DNA from 3 places in the Streptomyces rishiriensis genome. Region 1 is predicted to be linked to each of the others. Evidence: riboswitches for the same ligand, from Rfam matches in the RefSeq annotation. Region 1 holds a riboswitch; each other region holds the start of a gene.
The links. Region 1 has a riboswitch for cobalamin ahead of QF030_RS11605 (cobalamin biosynthesis protein). Riboswitches for the same ligand answer to the same signal wherever they lie in the genome.
Positions count from the first base shown of each region.

Region 2: linked by a shared signal. The riboswitch ahead of QF030_RS36320 (CbtB domain-containing protein) and the one ahead of QF030_RS11605 (cobalamin biosynthesis protein) in region 1 are both predicted to bind cobalamin.
Region 3: linked by a shared signal. The riboswitch ahead of QF030_RS14185 (prenyltransferase/squalene oxidase repeat-containing protein) and the one ahead of QF030_RS11605 (cobalamin biosynthesis protein) in region 1 are both predicted to bind cobalamin.

Region 1 covers NZ_JAUSWV010000002.1:2,048,548-2,055,722, forward strand. Annotated here, with positions in the region: gene QF030_RS11595 (inorganic phosphate transporter) at 330-1,598, shown strand; gene QF030_RS11600 (hypothetical protein) at 1,633-1,854, shown strand; cobalamin riboswitch at 1,992-2,144, shown strand; gene QF030_RS11605 (cobalamin biosynthesis protein) at 2,243-3,214, shown strand; gene QF030_RS11610 (cobyric acid synthase) at 3,211-4,719, shown strand; gene cobN (cobaltochelatase subunit CobN) at 4,716-7,175, shown strand, end outside.
Region 2 covers NZ_JAUSWV010000002.1:7,636,468-7,643,642, reverse strand. Annotated here, with positions in the region: gene QF030_RS36335 (VOC family protein) at 72-812, opposite strand; gene QF030_RS36330 (FAD-dependent oxidoreductase) at 822-1,910, opposite strand; gene QF030_RS36325 (CbtA family protein) at 2,237-2,998, opposite strand; gene QF030_RS36320 (CbtB domain-containing protein) at 3,023-3,244, opposite strand; cobalamin riboswitch at 3,280-3,432, opposite strand; gene QF030_RS36315 (enoyl-CoA hydratase/isomerase family protein) at 3,521-4,573, opposite strand; gene QF030_RS36310 (hypothetical protein) at 5,452-6,612, shown strand; gene QF030_RS36305 ((2Fe-2S)-binding protein) at 6,733-7,175, shown strand, end outside.
Region 3 covers NZ_JAUSWV010000002.1:2,621,283-2,628,457, forward strand. Annotated here, with positions in the region: gene QF030_RS14170 (MBL fold metallo-hydrolase) at 1-78, shown strand, start outside; gene QF030_RS14175 (serine/threonine-protein kinase) at 354-2,138, shown strand; gene QF030_RS14180 (phosphotransferase) at 2,139-2,825, opposite strand; cobalamin riboswitch at 2,892-3,080, shown strand; gene QF030_RS14185 (prenyltransferase/squalene oxidase repeat-containing protein) at 3,164-4,402, shown strand; gene QF030_RS14190 (SCO2322 family protein) at 4,399-5,085, shown strand; gene QF030_RS14195 (CbiQ family ECF transporter T component) at 5,078-6,151, shown strand; gene QF030_RS14200 (ABC transporter ATP-binding protein) at 6,148-7,175, shown strand, end outside.

The sequences.
Region 1 (7,175 bases):
GCCGCCGGTCACGCCCCGTGGACTGCCCGCTACCGGCCGTGGAGCGTCGGCGACTGCGGTCCGGACGGCCCACCGGAGCCCTCCGGCAGGGCGCGGCCCGCGGCGGCCCGCCGGGTGACGAAGATCTCTTTCACGGCTCCGGGACGCGGTTGCCGGGGCCCGCCGAGGACGGGCGGCCGTACGGCGCCCGCCCCCCGCCCCGACGCCTCGACGGGTCACCGCCCCGACTCGCGTGGACAGACACCCGGAAGCCCTTCTCAGTTCATCTTCCGTTCACCCGGATTGCTTACGGTCAACGCGCCAATGACTTCGAACGATTGCCTGGGTAAATGGAAAACTTCTCGCTGATCCTCGCGATTGTGGTAGTAACCGCACTCGCGTTCGATTTCACGAACGGTTTTCACGACACCGCCAACGCGATGGCCACCACCATCTCGACCGGTGCGCTCAAGCCCAAGGTCGCGGTGGCCATGTCCGCCGCGCTCAACCTTGTGGGCGCTTTCCTCTCGGTGGAGGTCGCCAACACGATCTCCAAGGGTCTCGTCGACGAGACCGGCATCCGTCCCGAGGTCATCTTCGCCGCCCTGGTCGGCGCGATCCTCTGGAACCTCCTGACCTGGCTGGTGGGCCTGCCGTCCAGTTCCTCGCACGCCCTGATGGGCGGCCTGATCGGCGCCACCATCGCCTCGGCCGGCATGGGCGCGGTGCACGGTGACGCCCTGGTGACCAAGGTGCTGATCCCGGCGATCGCCGCGCCGATCGTCGCCGGCGTCGCGGCGATGCTCGCGACCCGCCTCTCCTACACCCTCGGCAAGAAGGCCGACGGCAAGGCTGCGGCCAAGGGCTACCGCGCGGGCCAGATCGCCTCGGCCGGCCTGGTCTCCCTCGCCCACGGCACCAACGACGCGCAGAAGACGATGGGCATCATCACCCTGGCCCTGGTGGCCGGCGGTGCCGTGGCCCCCGACTCCGACCCGCCCACCTGGGTCATCCTCTCCGCCGGCCTGGCCATCGCGCTCGGCACCTACCTCGGCGGCTGGCGCATCATCCGCACCATGGGCAAGGGCCTGACCGACCTCCAGCCGCAGCAGGGCTTCGCCGCCCAGACCAGCGCGGCCACGGTCATCCTGGCCTCCTCGCACCTCGGCTTCTCCCTCTCCACCACCCACTCGGTCTCGGGTGCGGTGATGGGCGCCGGACTGGGCCGCAAGGGCGGTGTGGTCCGCTGGTCGACGGCGACCCGGATGTTCGTCGCATGGGGCCTGACGCTCCCGGCCGCGGCCCTGGTGGGCGCGCTCGCCGAGTCGGTCACCGGCCTGGGCGACTGGGGTACGGCCCTCGTCGCGGTCTTCCTGATCGCCTCCAGCGCGGCCATCTGGAAGGTCTCCCGGCGCGAGGTCGTCGACGCCTCGAACGTCAACGCGTCCGAGGAGCCCGCGGGCGTCGTCACGACGGCGATCGCCGCGGTCACCCCGCCGCCCACGGTCGCCCTGGCCGACAACCTCACCGCCGGTCTCACCACGGACCTGACGGCCACGATCCCCGCCCCGGCCGCGGAGCCCGCGACCCCCGCCGCTCCTCCGGCCGCGGCCGTCTGAGCCCGCGCACCCGGTACGAAGGAAGAGAAGCAGCATGAAGATCGACTGGGCAGCCCTGGGTTCCGTCTTCGGCGTCAGCCTCGTGGTCACCGTGGGCCTCGTCGCCCTGTTCACCCTCGGCATCATGGGCCTGTCGCGGCAGGAGCGCGCGTCGGCGCAGGGCGGCTCGGCCACCCTCGCGGTGACCGGCGCGTACGCGTGCTTCGCGGCCTGCGCGGCAGCGGTGGCGTACGGCATCTCACTGATCGTCGCCTGACGCACCATCCACACACGCACCACCCGAACGCCCCTGGGGTGCGGGACGGATCGCCGTCCCGCACCCCAGGGGTGTCGGTGGCTCCGCCGTCGGTCCCTGTGTGGGGTTCTGCACACTCCAGCCTCGCAGGTCAACAGCAAGTTGACGGCTCCAGCGGGTCGTGGTGGACTGCCCGAGCCATGTACGACGGCAGAAGAGGAAGCCGGTGTGAATCCGGCGCGGTCCCGCCACTGTCACCGGGGTAGTAACCCCCGGGAGCCAGGAACTCTCGCCGCCGGTCTCGTCGAACCAGGGCGTGGACACCCTGAGTGAGGACATATCGCCATGCTCGCTCGGCCGTTGAGGTACCGCACCGGTTCACTGCCCGGCCCCACGGCCGGCTGAGCCGATGCGTGCCGATCGCCTCTACGCGTACGGCGCCGCCACCGGCCTTCTGGGCGACCTGCTGCTCGGCGATCCGCGCCGAGGGCATCCGGTCGCCGCGTTCGGACGCGCCGCCGGTGCCGTCGAGCGGCTGCTGTGGCGGGACCACCGGGGACGCGGCGCCCTCCACGCCGTCGTGTGCGCCGGCGGGGCCGTGGCCCTGGGAGCCGCCGCCGAACAGGCCGTACGCCGTTCACCCGCGGCCACCGTCGCGTTGGTCTCCGCCGCCACCTGGGCCGTTGTCGGGGGCAGTTCGCTGGTCCGGGAGGCCCGGGCCGTCGGGCGGGCCCTCGAAGCGGGGGACGTCGAGGCCGCCCGGGAGCGGCTGCCGCATCTGTGCGGGCGGGACCCGCAGGCGCTGGACGCCGACGGGATCGCCCGGGCCGTCGTGGAGTCGGTCGCCGAGAACACCTCCGACGCCGTCGTGGGCGCGCTGGTGTGGGGGGCGGTGGGCGGGGTGCCGGGCCTGGTCGGGTTCCGGGCCGTCAACACCCTGGACGCCATGGTCGGTCACCGGTCGCCGAGGTATCTGCGCTACGGCTGGGCCGCCGCCCGCCTCGACGACGTCGCCGGATGGCCGGGAGCCCGGCTGACCGCCGTGCTCGCCGCCGTCGCGGGGGACGATCCGCGGGGCGCCGTGCGCGCCTGGCGGGCCGACGCCCGCCGCCATCCGAGCCCCAACGCCGGTCCGGTGGAAGCCTCTTTCGCGGGCGCGCTCGGGGTGCGGCTGGGCGGGACCCTGTCGTACGGCGGACGGGTCGAGCACCGCCCCGTGCTGAACGGCGCGGCCGGGCGGCCCGTCGCCGTCCGGGACATCGAACGTGCCGCGCGGCTCTCCCGCCGCGTCGGTCTGCTCGCGCTCGGCGTGACCGTCGCCGCGCGCATCGCCGCCACGCGCGTCGTCGCGAGGAACCAGCCGAAGGGGCGTACGACATGAGCGGGGGTCTCCTCGTCGCCGGCACCACCTCCGACGCCGGCAAGAGCGTCGTCACCGCCGGGATCTGCCGGTGGCTGGTGCGCCAGGGGGTGAAGGTCGCGCCCTTCAAGGCGCAGAACATGTCCCTCAACTCGTTCGTGACGACCGAGGGCGCCGAGATCGGGCGGGCGCAGGCCATGCAGGCCCAGGCCTGCCGGGTGGAGCCGACCGCGCTGATGAATCCGGTGCTGCTCAAGCCGGGCGGCGAGCAGAGCAGCCAGGTCGTGCTGCTCGGCAAGCCGGTGGGCGAGATGACCGCCCGTGGCTATCACGGGGGGCGGCAGCAGAAACTCCTCGGAACCGTTCTCGACTGCCTCGCCGAGTTGCGGGGCACGTATGACGCGGTGATCTGTGAGGGGGCGGGCAGTCCGGCCGAGATCAATCTGCGGCGGACCGACATCGTGAACATGGGGATCGCGCGGGGCGCGCGGCTGCCCGTGCTCGTCGTCGGCGACATCGACCGCGGGGGCGTCTTCGCCTCCTTCTTCGGCACCGTCGCCCTGCTCTCGCCCGAGGACCAGGAACTGGTCGCCGGGTTCCTGGTCAACAAGTTCCGGGGGGACGTCTCCCTGCTGGAGCCGGGCCTGGAGATGCTGCACGGGCTCACCGGGCGGCGGAGTTACGGCGTGCTGCCGTTCCGGCACGGGCTGGGGATCGACGAGGAGGACGGGCTGAGGGTCTCGCTGCGCGGGACCGTGCGGGAGTCGAACACCGCCCCGCCCGTCGGCGAGGACGTGCTGCGCGTCGCCGTCTGCGCGATCCCGCTCATGTCCAACTTCACGGACGTGGACGCGCTGGCCGCCGAACCCGGAGTCGTCGTGCGGTTCGTGGACCGCCCCGAGGAACTGGCCGACGCCGACCTGGTGGTGATCCCCGGGACCCGGGGGACCGTGCGCGCCCTGGAGTGGCTCCGCGAGCGGGGGCTGGCCGAGGCGATCCTGCGCAGGGCCGCCGAACAGCGGCCCGTCCTCGGCATCTGCGGCGGCTTCCAGATCCTCGGCGAGCACATCGAGGACAAGGTCGAGAGCCGGCGCGGGCGGGTCGAAGGGCTCGGGATCCTGCCCGTGCGGGTGCGGTTCGCCCGCGAGAAGACCCTCACCCGGCCCGTCGGCGAAGCCCTCGGCGAGCGGGTCGAGGGGTACGAGATCCATCACGGGGTCGCCGAAGTCCTGGGCGGGGAGGCCTTTCTGGACGGATGCCGGGTCGGCGGCGTCTGGGGCACCCACTGGCACGGCTCGCTGGAGTCGGACGGATTCCGGCGGGCCTTCCTGCGCGAGGTGGCGGCCGCCGCGGGCCGTCGCTTCGTGCCCGCCGCCGACACCTCGTTCGCCGGGCTGCGCGAGGAGCAGCTCGACCGGCTCGGCGACCTGATCGAACAGCACGCGGACACCGACGCGCTCTGGCGGCTCATCGAGTCGGGCGCGCCGCAAGGACTGCCTTTCATTCCACCGGGAGCGCCCGCATGAGCACAGTGTTGTTGTTGTCGACCGCCGACACCGATCTGCTGGCGGCCCGGGCCGCCGCCGGCGTCTCGTACCGGATCGGCAACCCGACCCGGGTGGATGTCGAGCAGGAGCTTCCCGGGCTGCTGGACGGCGCGGACATCGCCGTCGTACGCCTGCTCGGCGGCAAGCGGGCCTGGGAGGACGGGCTCGCCGCGCTCGCGGCGTCGGGGGTGCCGACCGTGCTGCTGGGCGGCGAGGCCGTGCCCGACGCGGAGCTGATGGCCGAGTCGTCGGCGCCCGCCGGTGTGGTGGCGGAGGCGCTGCGCTACCTCGTCGAGGGCGGGCCGGCCAACCTGACCGAGCTGGCCCGGTTCCTCTCCGACACGGTGCTGCTGACCGGTGAGGGGTTCGTGGAGCCGCAGAAGATGCCCGAGTTCGGCGTCCACGGCGAGCGCGCCCTCGTCGAGGGGCGGCCGACCGTCGGGGTGCTCTTCTACCGGGCGCACGAACTGAGCGGGAACACCGCCTTCGTGGACACGCTGTGCGACGCCGTCGAGGCACGCGGCGCCAACGCCCTGCCCGTGTACTGCGGTTCGCTGCGCGGGGCGGACCCGGGGCTGTACGAGATCCTCGGCCGGGCCGACACCCTCGTCGCCACCGTCCTCGCCGCCGGCGGTACGCACGCCTCCGAGGCCTCGGCGGGCGGGGACGAGGAGGCCTGGGACATCGGCGCGCTCGCCGACCTCGACGTCCCCGTGCTGCAAGGACTCTGCCTCACCTCGTCGAAGAGCGCCTGGGAGGAGTCCGACGCCGCGCTCTCCCCCATGGACGCGGCGATGCAGGTCGCCATCCCGGAGTTCGACGGGCGGATCATCACCGTCCCCTTCTCCTTCAAGGAGCAGGGCCCGGACGACGTGCCCGTGTACATCGCCGACCCCGAGCGGGCCGGACGCGTCGCCGGAATCGCCGTGCGGCACGCCCGGTTGCGGCACAAGCCGAACAGCGAGAAGAAGCTCGCGCTCGTCTTCACCGCCTACCCGACCAAGCACTCGCGGGTCGGCAACGCGGTCGGTCTCGACACCCCCGCCTCGGCCGTCCGCGTCCTCGACGCGCTGCGGGACGCCGGGTACGGCGTCCAGGGACATCCGGACAACGGCGACGAGCTGATCCACCGGCTCATCAACGCCGGTGGCCACGACGTCGAATGGCTCACCGAGGAGCAGCTGGCCGCCGCGCCGGCCCGGGTCCCGCTGGCCGACTACCGGGCATGGTTCGACAAGCTCGACCGCAAGTTGCGCGACGCCATGCTGGAGGCGTGGGGCGAGCCGCCGGGCTCGCTGTACGTCGACGGGGACGACATCGTGCTGGCCTCCCTCGAGTTCGGGAACGTCGTCGTGATGATCCAGCCGCCGCGCGGCTTCGGCGAGAACCCGATCGCGATCTACCACGACCCCGACATGCCGCCTTCGCACCACTACATGGCGGCCTACCGGTGGCTGGAGAACAGTTTCGGCGCCGACGCGATCGTCCACATGGGCAAGCACGGCACGATGGAGTGGCTGCCGGGCAAGGGGCTCGGGCTGAGCGGGGGCTGTGCCCCGGACGCCGTCCTGGGCGACCTGCCGCTCGTCTACCCCTTCATCGTCAACGACCCCGGTGAGGGGACCCAGGCCAAGCGGCGCGGACACGCCACCGTCGTCGACCATCTCGTGCCGCCGATGGCGCGTGCCGACACCTACGGCGACCTGGCCAAGCTGGAACAGCTCCTCGACGAGTACGCGCTCGTCTCCGACCTGGACCCGACGAAGGCGCCGGCCGTGCGGGCGCAGATCTGGACGCTGGTCAAGGCGGCGGAGCTGCACAACGACCTGCACGTGGACGAGCAGCCGGGCGACGACGACTTCGACTCGTTCGTCATGCACATCGACGGCTATCTGTGCGAGATCAAGGACGTGCAGATCAGGGACGGGCTGCACATCCTCGGCGGCGGTCCGGTCGGCGAGGCGCGGGTGAACCTGGTGCTGGCCGTGCTGCGCGCCTCGCAGGTGTGGGGCGGGCAGGCGAACGCGCTGCCGGGTCTGCGGGCCGCGCTGGCCGCCCATTTCGGGCTGGTCGAGAAGGAGTTGCTCGCCGAGCCGGGTGCGCCGGTGAAGGTGCCGGTCGAGCTGACGGACCTCGTCGAGGGCCCCGCCCGTACCGGCGCCGACGCCGTCGACCTGCTGGAGCAGCTGTGCCGGCGGATCGCGGAGGGCGCGGAGGAGCGCGCGTGGGCGGTCTCCGAGAGCCGTGCCCTGGTGCGTGAGGTGCTCGGCACCGAACTCCCGGAGGCCGTGGCGGTGCTGGAGTTCGCGTGCGCCGAGGTCGTACCGCGGCTCGCGAGGACCACCGACGAGATCGGGCACATCCTCAAGGCGCTGGACGGCGGTTACGTCCCGGCCGGGCCGTCCGGCTCGCCGACGCGGGGGCTGGTCAACGTC
Region 2 (7,175 bases), 5.6 Mb from region 1:
GGCGCAGTACCGCGGCGGGTACGTCGCCCTCGTCGTGGGCCCCCTCCGCGGAGGGATCGAGCCGCTCCGGGTCAGGGCAGGGCGAGGACGCGGAACTCGTGGCCCTCGGGGTCGGTCAGGCACGTCCACGGGACATCGCCCTGGCCGAGGTCGAGGTCGGTGGCGCCGAGGGCCCGCAGCCGGGCCACGTCCGCCGCCCTGTCGTCACCGGGGTACGGCAGCAGGTCGAGATGGACGCGGTCCGGCACGGTCTTCACGTCGGGCGTGCGGAGGAACTCGAGATACGGGCCCCCGCCCTTGGCCGAGCGCAGCACGGCATGATCGTCGGTCGCCTCGTGCAGGGTCCAGTCCGTCGCCCCGCCCCAGAACCGGGCCATGGCCCGCGGATCCGCGCAGTCGACCACCACCGCGGCGATCGGCCCGGTGTCCCGGTAGACCTCCCGGGGCTCCAGCACGCAGAACTCGTTGCCCTCGGGGTCGGCGAGGACCGTCCACGGCACATCGCCCTGGCCCACGTCGGCGGGCGTCGCACCGAGGGCCCGCAGGCGCGCGACCAGTTCCGCCTGATGGGCCGCGGAGGTGGTGGCGAGGTCGAGATGCACCCGGTTCTTCGTCGTCGTCCTGGGTTCCGGGACGGGAACGACATCGACGCCGACGGCGACCGGATCCGGCCGGACGAGGCCGCCGGGGGGTCCGACGTAGGTGGTCACGCCCGGGCTGTACGCGGTCCAGCCGAGCGCCTCCGCCCAGAACCGGCCGACCGCCGAGGCGTCAAGAGCCTTGATGACCAGCTGAACGGGTCGCAGCGCCATGCCGCGATCCTATGCCGTGCGTCCCAGACGGAAGCGGGGATGCGGCTCGGCGCGACCGGTGGCCAGATCGGCGGCCATCGCGCCGATGAGCGGGGCGAACTTGGCGCCGTGCCCGGAGCACGGGGAGACGACGACGAGGGGGCCGTGGCGGTCGAGGACGAAGTCCTCGTCCGGGGTGGTGGTGTAGAGGCAGGTCGCCTCGGCGACCGGGTCCGGCTCGAGGCCCGGGAGGCGGTCGCGCACGAAGCCGCTCACCCGCGTCCGCGACGACGGGTCCACGACCCCGCTGCGGGTGCGGGCGGTGGCCGGGGTGCCGCGGTCGTGCTCGGCGACCTTGACCGCGGGGAGCGGGCCCCCGTCGCTTCCGGACGGCAGACCGTAGAGGTGCAGCGCCCCGTCCCAGACCAGGGTCGGCCACTGGACGGACGGGTCCCGCTGCCGGAAGTGGAAGACCTGCTGCTGGGTCACCCGCAGCGGTGGCAGGGCCACGGGCAGTCCGAGCTCGGGCAACCAGGCGCCGGCCGCGATCACCACTGTGTCGGCGACGATCTCACGGCCGTCGTCGGTGCTCAGGCGCGCCTTCCCGCTCCCCCGGACGTCGACGCCGGTGACCCGGGTGCCGAGGACCGCCTGCGCTCCGTGCTCGACCGCCCGCCGTACGCAGGCCCTGACGGTCTCGTCGGCGTCGACCACGCCCGCGTCCGGGTGGTGGAGCACCGGGCCCGTGACGCGGATGTACGGCCAGCGCTCGGCGGCGGCTTCCGGGCCGAGGAGTTCGTGCGGCACTCCGGCCGCGCCGAGGAGGTCGGCGATCAGCTTCGGGTCGTGCTCCTCGCCCATGTCGAGCCCGCCGGTCGTGCGCAGCAAGGGGGTCGAGCTGTCGTCCTCCAGTTCCCGCCACTGCTCGTACGCCTGCCCGGTCAGCCGTACGTAGAAGGGGTCGGCGTACGCCCGCCGGAAGATCCGCGAGCTGCCGTGCGAGCTGCCGTGCCGGTGACCGACGTCGTACGCCTCGACGAGCGTGACCTCGTGGCCCCTGCGGGCCAGTTGCCAGGCGGTGGCCGCTCCCATGAGTCCGGCGCCGACGACGACGATCACAGTCCCTCCCCGGGATCCGGCTGACGCCCGCGAGCGGAACGCGGGCCGTGTCAGCGGACTCGATCGTAACGGCGACCAGGTCCTCGCGGTCCAGGTGGAGGGGTCGGCCCGGGGCAGGTGTCGCCGCACGCCTCACGGCTCACGGCAAACCGCCGAGGGCGAGCGCGACGAGCCGGGCATCTGCCGTGCGGCGACGGCGGGTCGGATGTTCATGCCGCCGTCCTCGCGCGCCGCTCCCGCCGCTGATCCGGCGTCGGCTCGCGTACGGGGAGAGGGCCCCCGGACCATTCCGCGGGCCCTCCAGCCGGGTCGTCGTCCCGGTCACGTCACCGTGGGGCGGCCACCGGTGTGCCCGCGGTCACCGCGGCGGGCCCGGGGTGCAGCAGCCGTTCGGCCAGTTCGCCGAAGACGAGGCCGAAGCCCGCCCAGAGCGTGACCTGCAGGGCGAGCGCGGACAGCCGGAACCGCCACAGCAGGGCGGCCGGGAAGTCGCCCGGCACCTCGTTGACGGCGGGGAGGAACCCGTAGGCCAGTCCGATGACGAGCACGAAGCCGAGGACGGCTGCGACGGTCGCGTTCCAGGTGCCCAGCCTCGGCGCCAGCCGCTTGCCGAGGATCACCGCGGCGACCGCGAGCAGTACGCCGAGCACCATCATCAGGAAGTACAGGGTGGTGCGCTTGCCGATGGTGTCGGGATCGCCCACCGCGGGCGGGTTCGCCGGGTACTTCAGGAACGGCACGACGTACACGGCCAGCAGGGCGGCCCCCGACAGCAGCAGGGCCGTGGCCCGGGGGCCGAGGCGGCCCACGCGGCCGAGGGCGAAGCAGAAGGCGAGGGCGGCGATGCCGCCGAAGGCCACCCCGTAGATCAGCACGCCGGTGGCGAGACCGGCCGTGGACTGCAGGCTGCGGGAGACGAGTTCCACCTCGTGGTGCTCGTGGGCGGCTGCATGGGATTCCTCGAAGCCGATCGCGCTGTCGACGTTCGGCTCACCGAGGAAGTAGGCGACGATCAGGGCGAGCACGCCGGCGGCCAGGCCGGCGAGCATGCCCCGCACGAGCAGGTTTCGCACCGTTGCGGAGTTCATGGGTGTGCCGGGGTTCCCCTCGGGTCAGTGGCAGGGGAAGCCGAGCAGGTGGCGGGCGTCGTGCACCCACTCGTGAACGTCCTCGCCGGAGACGACGGCGGTGGCGCCTTGCTCCGCGCCGACGAAGTACAGCAGGACCAGCATCAGCACGCCGAAGAAGACTGCCCAGGGGGCGATGTCCTTCAGCGGCAACTTGGCAGGTACGACGGGCGTGCTGGTAGTCGGCTGGGCGACATGCTGCGCCATGGCGGAACCTCCTCTGGGAGTTCGCGTCCCATCTCGGTGGTGCACATGACGACGGCCACGGGTCTGACTCGCGATGCCCCCTTTCGGGGTGCACCGTCCACAGTGGCGCGACCGTGCCGGGTTCTCACCGGCTTCCGTCTCGCCGTCGTCGATATCAGAGCGACGGTACCGCGTGGCGGGTCCCTGGCCAATACCGCCCCAACCGGCGTGATCGCCCTCTCCGCGGCTCGGTGACCCGGATCACCGTGCCGGTCCCGCTCGACCCACGTCGTGGGATCAGGGGCCGGCGAGGCCGAGTTCACGCTCGCCGAGCGGGGCGAAGAAGCGCTCCACGTCGGCCGCCGTGACCTCGGCGAGGGTGGCCGGCGACCAACGGGGTTCGCGGTCCTTGTCGATGACCTGGGCGCGGATGCCCTCGACCAGGTCATGTGTGCTCAGGGCTGCGCAGGAGACGCGGTACTCCTGTTCCAGCACCCGTTCCAGCGAGCCGATCCGCCGGGCACGGCGCAGGGCGGCGAGCGTGACCTTGAGCGCCGTGGGCGACTTGGCCAGCAGGGTCTCCGCGGCCTCCTTGGCCGCCGGGCCGCCGTGGGCGAACAGCCGTCGGACGATCTCCTCGACGGTGTCGGCCGCGTAGCAGGCGTCGATCCACCCCCGGTGGCCGGACAACTCGCCCTGCGGCAAGGGCCGTACATGACGGTCCAGGGCTTCCCGTACGGGCCGGTCCGTGAGGTCGTCGACGAACCGCCGGAGCGAGACGGACGGCATGTAGTGGTCGGCGAGCCCGCACGACACGGCGTCCCCCGCCCCGATCTGCGCACCCGTCAGGGCGAGATGGGTGCCCAGTTCGCCCGGGGCACGGGCGAGCAGGTAGGTGCCGCCGACGTCCGGCACGAAGCCGATGCCCGTCTCGGGCATCGCGACCCTCGACCGCTCGGTGACGATCCGGACGCTGCCGTGCGCGGAGACGCCGACCCCGCCGCCCATCACGATGCCGTCCATCAGGGCGACGTAGGGCTTGGGAAAGCGGGCGATGCGGGCGTTGAGGTGGTACTCGTCGCGCCAGAAACGGGCCGAGGCGGCGCCGTCGGCGTCGCGGGCGTCGTCGTGGACGGCGCGGATGTCGCCGCCCGCACACAGACCGCGCTCCCCCGCTCCGGAGATGACGACGACCTCGACGGCCGGGTCGCGCTCCCAGACCCTCAGCGCGTCGTCCATGCGGCGCACCATCGCGTGGTTCAGGGCGTTGATGGCCCTCGGCCGGTCGAGCGTGATGTGGGCGGCCCTGCCGGTGGTGTGCAGCAGCACGGGTTCCCCGATGTCGTTCATACCGATGCCTCCGTCGGGCCGCGGGTCACGATGACGCGCATGATGTCGTTGCTTCCTTCCGGGATCCGGGCAGCCCCTTCGACCGCGTCGTCCCCGCCTACATTCTCGACAAGGCCCTGGACAGCGAGGACGGCGAGGTGCGCCGGGCCGCCCCGGACACCGTGCTGCTCACGCTCGCCCGCCGGGGGAGCGACGACCTGCCGGTCGGGAAGGACCTCCGGTTCCACCGCAACCGGTCCGGCTGCCGCGCGGCGGCCCGCTCGGCGTCCCCCGCGGGAGAAACGGGCCGGTCGCGCACGGGGGCGACGAGCCGCGCGATCACGATGGAGGGAAGCGGCGGCCACGCCACGATCGCCGGCAGCCGGACGCGCCATGCCCCCTGCGCTCGCCGCCTTGCCCGCCCGGCTCGCCCGCCTTGCCCGCCCGGCTCGCCCGGCTCGCCCGGCTCGGGAAACACTGCGCGGCGGTGACGCCGAGAGGCCGCGTCGCCGGCCGGCCGACGCGGACAGGGCTCGCCCCGACGCGGATGGTGGGCGAGCCCTGTCCACCGGCTCCGATTCTCGGGTCCCCGAGCCGGACGGCCCACGCGTGCGCAGGCACCGGCCGTGGTGAACGGCGCACACCCCGTACGAGTGGCGCACACCCCCGGCGCGCAGCGCCGGCCCCACGGGCCGGATCCGCACGCGTGACCCGTGCCGTGCCGGGGAAGGCACACCCCGGCGGGGCGCCCGCGGGTGCCCGCGCCACCGACCCGCTTGATCGCACACCCCCCGCGGCGAGTGATACTGGCCTTCGCCCGTCGTCGCCACGTCGTCACCGCCCTCACGAATGGACTCACACACATCTCCGCGACCGTTCCGCCCACGACGCCCTCCACGGTGTGGCAGACCCGTGGCCGCCACACCGGCCCCACCGCTCCGGACGTCCTGCGCAAACACCTCCAGGCACTCAGGGACGCCGAGACCGTCCAGGACTTCGCCGAGCTGCCCGACAGCGACACCCCCGAGGGCGAGACGGCCTTCGAGGCCCGCTGGCTCGTCGAGGGGGAGGTGACCGTCCGTGCCCGGCTGAGGCTCGCCGAGTGGTCGGGACAGGGCCAGGAGTGGACGCTGACGGCGGAGGCGGAGCGGCCGTGGGACCAGCGGTGGCCCTCGCCCGCCGGGATGTTCTGGTCCTGGGAGCCCGACGCCCTGTGGGGCAACGAGACGGTCACCGGTGAACGGTTCCTCGCCGCCAACCCGCTCCCCGGGGACGAGAAGGAACTGCGGCGCGCGCTCCGGGCCGCCCTGCGGGACACCTGGACCGTCCACCTCGTCGTGCACGAGGCCATGACGCCCGACGAGCGGGGCCGGCAGTCCCTGGTCCGGCTCCTGCCGCCCGGCCTGCACCACCGGGTCGTCGAGCACCGCGCGGCCCCGCACCAGCTGCGCACCGTGAACTGGGCCCTCAAGGAGTCCGGGGTGGAGGTGCCGCGCGGCGGGGCCCTGGTCCTTCCCGGCGCCCCCGCTCCGGCCGACTACGACGCCGCCGACTACGCGGTGCGCAGCGTGTTCCTCGACGGCACGCATCCCACCGAGCTGCTGGACGCGGTACGGCGCTTCGCGGCGCTGCCCCGGCCGCTGCCGGAGGGCGCCGACGCCGCGCTCACCGCGCTGCGGGAGGACTGGCGGCTGCTGACCCCGGAGGAGGAGCTCGCGCGGGAGCGCAAGCTCGTGGTGATGTACAAGGAGGCGCTGGAGGCGATGACGGAGTCCCGGGACCTGTACCGGGAGGCCGCCGAACAAGCCCACGAGGCGCTGGCCGCGTACCGGGAGGCGGCCGCCGAGGCCGGGGAACCGCGGCCGGCCCCGGCCAGGAAGAACGGCTCGCCGTTCCAGCAGCTGGGCAGGACCCTGGAGCGGTTCAGGGAGACGACCAAGGGCCTGCGCCCGGTGGCGTCGGCCGTTCCGCCGGCCCGCACCGGGACGGCGGGACAGGAGCGCACCACGGGTGCCCCGGGCGCCACCGGTGACGACGACCGCGAGGCGACCGACCGATAGCCCGGTGGGCGGCCGGCACGCGCCCCTGCGCGGATTGCCCCGTTCCGGTACGTGTCACGGGCCCCACTCTGGATACGCGGTCTGCACGGCACCACGGACCGCCCCGGAAGGGACCAGGACATGGGCAGTGAGCACGGCCGCCGGTCGTCGCCCCACCGATCGGACACGAAGCTGCGCGTCAACGGCAAGCCGCACACCCTGTCCGTCGACCACCGGCGTGTGCTGCTGGACGTGCTGCGCGAGGATCTCGACCTCACCGGAGCGAAGAAGGGCTGCGACCACGGCCAGTGCGGCGCGTGCACGGTCCTCGTCGACGGGCGGCGCGTCAACAGCTGTCTGCTGCTCGCCGTCGCCCTGGACGGCAGCGACGTCACGACCGTCGAGGGCCTGTCCGGCGACGGCGGGGATCCGCATCCGCTCCAGCGGGCCTTCCTGGAGCGCGACGCATTCCAGTGCGGGTACTGCACACCCGGCCAGATCTGCTCGGCGGTGGGCGCGCTCGCCGAGGCGGAGTCGGGCCATCCCTCGCACGTCACCGATCCCGCGGCGCCCTCCGGACGGCC
Region 3 (7,175 bases), 570 kb from region 1:
CATCTGCGGCGGCTGGTGAAGCAGGGGCGCGCGGAGGCGGTGACCGGGAGCGACCCGGTGACGTACAGGGCGGTGTGAACCGCTCGCGGCGGACGAGGGCTCCTCGATACCGACGCCCTCATGGACACGTCGTCCCCGCCGGGCAGTCCGTCCAAGTGGGGCAGTGCCCGGGCGTGTTCCGCCGGTCGACGGGGTGTGGTTGCTGGAGACCCGGGTGCTGTTCCTCCCCTTCGGCGGACCGACACCCCGCGTAGGCTGCTGACTTGATCGAATCGCGGATCGTCGGATCGTCGGATCGCGGGGACCGGGGGACCGGGCCGGGGGGGCCAGGGTCATGAGGGGGACGAGGGCCGATGAATCACGCGACCGAGGTGTTCCAGCCACTTCAGGCGGACGATCCGCCGCTGGTGGCCGGTTACCGTCTCGCCGCCCGGCTCGGGGCGGGCGGCATGGGACGGGTCTACCTGTCGCACACACAGGGCGGCCGGCCGCTGGCGATCAAGGTGGTACGCCCGGAACTGGCCGACGACCCGGCCTTCCGGCGGCGGTTCCGCCGGGAGATCAAAGCCGCCCGGCGGGTCCGCGGCGCGTACACCGCCGAGCTGATCGACGCCGACGCGGACGGCGTACCTCCCTGGCTGGCCACGCTGTACGTGCCGGGCCCTTCGCTGGCGGAGGCCGTCGCCCGGCGCGGGCCGCTGCCGGTACCCGCGGCGCTGTGGCTGATGGCGGGGGTGGCGGAGGCGCTCCAGGCCATCCACGGTGCGGGAATCGTGCACCGGGATCTGAAGCCGTCGAACGTGCTGCTGGCCGCCGACGGACCGCGCGTGATCGACTTCGGCATCTCGCTGGCCTCCGACGTCACCACGAACACCGCCACCGGCCTCGCTGTCGGCACACCGCAGTTCATGGCTCCCGAGCAGGCGACCGCGAGTGAGGTCACCGCGGCGACCGACGTGTTCGCGCTCGGTCAGACTGCGGCGTTCGCGGCCCTGGGCCGGCCGCTGTACGGGGACGGCCCCTCGGTCAGCGTGCTGTACCGGATCGTGCACTCGGAACCCGACCTGTCCCTTCTGCCGGAACCGCTCCGTCCGCTGATCGCCCGCTGCCTGGCCGCCGATCCAGCGGAGCGGGTCACCCCGGCGGAGATCGTCGAGTGGTGCAGGAGACGCCTGGACGGAGACGCGGACGACGGCGCCGGGCCGGCCGTCTGGCGGGAGGTCACCGGGCCGGAGGTGCCGGTGCCGTCTCCGGTCCCCGATCCCACCCCGGTGCACACGCTGCCCCTGATCCCGCAGCCCGCGCACAAGACGCCGCCGCACAGGGCACCGCAGCAGCACACTCCGCAGCACGAAACCCAGCACACCGTGCCCTCGAACCCGCCGGCCCCGAACCCGCCGGCCTCGCACGCGATGCCCCACCAGGCGGTGCCCTTGATCGCGCCGGTGCAGTCGCAGCTCACACGGCCGGACGGGCGGCGGGCCCGCCGTCGGTGGACCGCGCTGGTCACGGCCGCGGCCGTGACCGCGGGCGCGGTGGTGCTGACCGGCCTGACGTGGACGGTCATGGAGGCGGCGGACCGGCTCCGCCACCGGGACACGGCCGGGGCCTCCGCGACGCCCGGCCCGTCCGGGTCCGCACGGTCGTCGGGGTCCTCGTCCGGGTCCTCGTCGGGGTCCTCGTCGACAGCCGCGCCGGACTCGGCGGCCGGTGACCGGACATCGCAGGGGCCGGGCTCCTCCTCGACCGTGCCCAGGACGCCACAGGCCACCGCGTATCCCCTCCAGTGGCTGGACGCGAAGACCTCGCTGGACGTCAAGGAGCCGGTCCGGCGCGAGGACAGCAAGGGGGACATCCGCTTCAGCTGCAAGCAGACCGGCTGCGCGCTGGAGAGCGACACCAGCGTGTTCACCATGCTGTACGGCGACCCCGGCGGCTCACTCGACTCGTGCCGCATCGTCCTCACCGGCGCCAGGAGCCACCGGCTCCCGCTCGCCGCGGCGGCGGCCGGCAGCGAGATCTGCGTCAAGCACCCCTCCGGGGACATCGCACTGCTCGTGATCCAGGTGAAGTCGACCGCGCTGCCGGACCTGGCGTTCGTGACCGCGGACATGACGGTCTGGCGGGCGGCGGCCTAGTCAGCGGCCCGCCGACGCCCTGACCAACTCGGCGGCCGGTACGAGGAGTTCCGTCTCCTCGCGGCTCATCGTCGGGTTGGCCGCCCGCCTGCGCAGGGCCTCCGCCAGTCCCTCCTCGGTGAGGCCGCAGGGGTCGGCGAGCAGCGCGGTCAGCATCGCCCGGGCCGGGTCGGCGATCGGCAGGTCGGAGACGGCGACCTGGGCGAGGATCACCGCGGACATGCCCCAGTCGAGCCCGGGGTCGCCCTCCTCCGCGTTGGCCCAGTCGATGACCCGGGGGCCGTCGGGCGTGAGGATCACGTTGTCCGGGTGGAGGTCCAGGTGCAGGATGCCGGCGTCGGCCGAGACCCGTCCCGGCAGGGCGTGCAGCTCACGCAGCAGCCGGGCGAGGACGGTCCCCGCCTCCTCGGCGTCCAGGGTGCCCGCGCCGAACGCGTGGAGCATCGTCGGCCCGTCCAGCCGCTCCATGACCAGGTCGGCGCGTGAGCCGGTGGGCCGTACTGCGGGTGCGGGGTAGCCGTGCCGGCGCACATGGGTGATCACCGCGGCGAGGGCGGCCGAGTCCTCCCGGCCCTCCCGGTCGCGGCGCAGCACCCACGCCTCGTCGATCTCGTACACGTCGGCCGTCCGGCCCGAGCCGAGCAGCCTGCCCGGCAGCACGCCCGGCGCCCTCCCCGTATGCGTCATGGCCACAACATATCGGGGGCTTCCGCCCCGTCCGGGGCGCTTGCACAGCCGCCCCTCAGGCGCCCGGCTACCTGCCGGTAGAGTGGCCGCGTCGTCATCACGCCCGTACAGGGGGAAGCCGGTGCAATTCCGGCGCTGACCCGCAACCGTGAGCCGCCGAGCCGTCCGACAGGCAGCGCGGCAAGCCGGATCGCCCGGTACGGACCGTGACCGGCTCACGTGCGTCGGCAGGCCCGCCGTTCGCACGGCACCGTCGAGGTATACGGAGCCGAGCCGCCGGGATGTCCCGTGCTGCCCGGCTGCGTGACCTCCCCGACCGGGAGAGGCACCCGCCGATCATGAACATCCGCCGCAGCGCCGCTGCTCTGGCAGCCGCCACCGTCGTGCTGGGTGCCGCCGTCCCCGCCGTCGCCGCCCCGTCCCCCACCCCCTCGGTGGCGATACCCGACGGTCTGTACGGCACCGCCGACCCGACGTACGACGGCGTCTGGCGCCAGTCGCTGGCCCTGCTCGCGCAGCGGACCACGGGCGTCACCCCCGCCGACCGGGCCGTGGCCTGGCTGACCGGGCAGCAGTGCGCGAACGGCGCCTTCGCCGCGTTCCGCGCGGACACCGCCAAGGCGTGCGACGCCAAGCTGATGGTGGACACCAACAGCACGGCGGCGGCCGTCCAGGCGCTGGCCGCGCTCGGCGGCCACCAGGCGGAAACCGAGAAGGCCGTCACCTGGCTGAAGTCGGTCCAGAACGCCGACGGCGGCTGGGGCTACACCCCCGGCGGCGCGAGCGACGCGAACTCGACCTCCGTGGTCGCGGGCGCGATGGCGGCGGCCGGGCAGCAGCCCTCGCAGGTGCGCAAGGCAGGCAAGTCGCCGTACGACGCGCTCGGCAAGCTCTCCCTCCCCTGCGACAAGACCGGCGGCGGCGCGTTCGCGTACCAGCCGGACAAGGGGGGCGCCCTCGCGGCCAACGCGGACGCGACGGCCGCAGGTGTGCTCGGCGCCCTCGGCAAGGGGCTCGTGACGACCGCCGGCAAGACATCGGCGGCCCCCGCCTGCGACACCGCCACCGCGGCGACCCCGAGCGGGCTCGCCCGCAACGGCGCTGCCTACCTCGCGGCAGCGATGCTCGACGCCGGCTACCTGAAGTCTTCCCTCCCGGGCGCCGAGGACCAGCCCGACCACGGCAACACCGCCGACGCCGTCGTCGCCCTCGCCGCGCAGGGTGCGACCGGGCAGGCGAAGAAGCCCCTCGCCTGGCTCGAGCAGAACTCCGCGGCCTGGGCGAAGCAGAGCGGCCCCGCCGCCTACGCCCAGCTGATCTTCGCCGCCCACGCCATGGGCGCCGACCCGCGCCACTTCGGCGGCGCCGACCTCGTCGCACAGCTCGACGCGACGGGTCCGACTCCGCAGGCCACGGCGAAGGCCACCGACCAGACGGCTGACACCGGTGCCGACGCCGACAAGAAGGAGGACTCAGATTCCGGTTACGGCGTCTGGTGGACCGTCGGCGTCTTCCTGGTCGCCGGTATCGGCATCGGCTTCCTGATCAGCGGCCGCGGCAGGAAGCAGCGGCCGTGACGCGCCGGTGCGCCGCCCTCGTCCTCGCCGCGCTGCTGCTGTCGCTGACCGGCGCGGTCCAGTCGGCCCAGGCCGCCGGGTACCGCTACTGGTCCTTCTGGGACCGCTCGGGCGACGGCTGGACGTACGCCACCCAGGGTCCCTCCACCGCCCGCCCCGCCGACGGCGACGTCCAGGGCTTCCGGTTCGCGGTGAGCGCGGACTCCCAGGACGCGTCACAGCCGCGCGGCGCGGCGTCCTTCGCGGCGATCTGCGCGAAGACGCCCGCGCGCGACGACACCAAGCGGGTGGCCCTGGTCATCGACTTCGGCACGGCGGCCGACGCCCCGGGCGGTGAGACCCCGCCGTCGCCGCGCACGGCCTGCGCCCGCGTCTCGTCCGACGCGACGACGGCCGAGGCCCTCGCCTCGGTCGTCGAACCGCTGCGCTACGACACGAACGCCCTGCTGTGCGCGATCGCGGGCTATCCGCGGACGGGCTGCGGCGAGCAGGTGTCCGGGCAGGCGCCGGCGACGGACGGGCCGGCGTCCGCCGAGCCGACGTCCGCCGCGAAGCCGGAACCGGCCGGGGAAGAGGACGGCGGGCCGTCGGTGGGCCTGTACGCGGGCGCGGCGGCGGTGGCGGTCCTGGGCGCGGCGGCGGTCCGGCAGGCCCGGCGGCGAGGATCCCGCAGGGATGGCTGACGGCCGCCCCGGCACCCCGCTGCACCCCGCCGCCTGGTGGCTGTGGGCCCTCGGCCTCGGCACCGCCGCCACCCGCACCACCAACCCGCTCCTCCTCGGCCTGCTCCTCACCGTCTCCGCCTACGTCGTCACCACGTGCCGCCCGGACACTCCCTGGTCCCGCTCCTACTCCGCGTTCCTCAAGCTCGGCCTCGCCGTCCTCGTCGTCCGTCTCGTCTTCGTCGTCGCCCTGGGCTCGCCGATCCCGGGCACGCAGGTGCTCGTCACGCTCCCCGAAGTCCCGCTCCCCGACTGGGCGCAGGGCATCCGGCTCGGCGGCGCGGTCACGGCCGAGGGCCTGCTCTTCGCGCTCTACGACGGACTGAAACTGGCGACCCTTCTCGTGTGCGTGGGTGCCGCCAACGCCCTGGCCAGCCCCTCCCGCCTGCTCAAGACGCTCCCCGGCGCCCTGTACGAGACGGGCGTTGCGGTGGTCGTGGCCCTCACCTTCGCCCCCAACCTCATCGCGGACGTCCAGCGTCTGCGCGCCGCCCGACGTCTGCGGGGGCGCCCCGACACGGGTCTGCGCGGTCTGCTCCAGGTGGGCCTGCCGGTCCTGGAGGGCGCCCTGGAACGCTCCGTCGCGCTCGCCGCCGCGATGGACGCCCGCGGCTACGGCCGTACCGCCGACGTCCCCGCTCCCGTCCGCCGGACGACCGCCGTGCTCACTCTCGGCGGTCTGCTCGGCGTCTGCGCGGGAACGTACGGCCTGCTCACCGCGGCGGGCGGCAGCTACGGCCTGCCCGTGCTGTTCGCCGGAGTCGTCGCGGCCCTGGCCGGGCTGCGACTGGGCGGCCGCCGCTCCCCCCGCACCCGCTACCGCCCGGACCGCTGGACCCCGCGGGCGGGTCTCACCGCCGCCTCCGGAGTCGCGGTCGCGGCCGTGCTGACCGTCGCCGCGTCCGCCGATCCGGCCGCCCTGCACCCGGGTGTGATCCCCTTGACCGCCCCCGCCCTCCCGCTCTGGCCGGCGGCGGCCGTACTCCTCGGCCTGCTGCCCGCGTTCACGCACAAGGAGCCGTCGTGATCCGCTTCGAGAACGTCTCCGTGACGTACGACGGCGCCGCCCGACCGACCGTCCAGGACGTCGACTTCACCGTCCCCGAGGGTGAACTCGTGCTGCTGGCGGGCCCGTCGGGCGTCGGCAAGTCGACGCTTCTCGGGACGGTGTCCGGCCTCGTCCCGCACTTCACCGGCGGCACCCTGCGCGGCCGCGTCACGGTCGCCGGCCGCGACACCCGCACGCACAAGCCGCGCGAACTCGCCGACGTCGTCGGGACGGTGGGCCAGGACCCCCTCTCCCACTTCGTGACGGACACCGTTGAGGAGGAACTCGCCTACGGCATGGAGTCGTTGGGCCTGCCGCCGGAGGTGATGCGGCGCCGCGTCGAGGAGACCCTCGACCTGCTCGGCCTGGCCGCCCTCCGCGACCGTCCCATCGCCACGCTCTCCGGGGGCCAGCAGCAGCGGGTCGCGATCGGGTCGGTCCTCACCCCGCACCCGCGCGTCCTCGTCCTGGACGAACCGACCTCCGCGCTCGACCCGGCGGCCGCCGAGGAGGTCCTCGCCGTGCTCCTCCGTCTCGTCCACGACCTCGGTACGACGGTGCTGCTGGCGGAACACCGCCTGGAACGCGTCCTGCAGTACGCCGACCAGGTCGCCTTGCTGCCCTCCCCCGGCGCGGCCCCGCTGCTCGGCGCCCCGGCGGACGTCATGGCCGTGTCCCCGGTGTTCCCACCGGTGGTGAGCCTGGGCCGGCTGGCGGGCTGGTCCCCTCTCCCCCTGACCGTGCGGGACGCCCGTCGGCGCGCCGGTGACCTGCGGGAACAACTGGAAGGGCGGACGGCCCCCCGGGAGCCGGCCCCACCCGCGGCGCCCCCCTCCGGACTCCCGACCGGACTCCCGACCGGACTCCCGACCGGGCTCCCCGTCGTCCCCCCGGCGATTCCATCCGCCCGCCGCCGCTTCCGCCGTCCGCCCCCCGTGCCGTCCGCCTCCGTCGTCCCCGCCGAGGCCCGTTCCCTCTCCGTGCGCCGGGCCCGGGTCCAGGC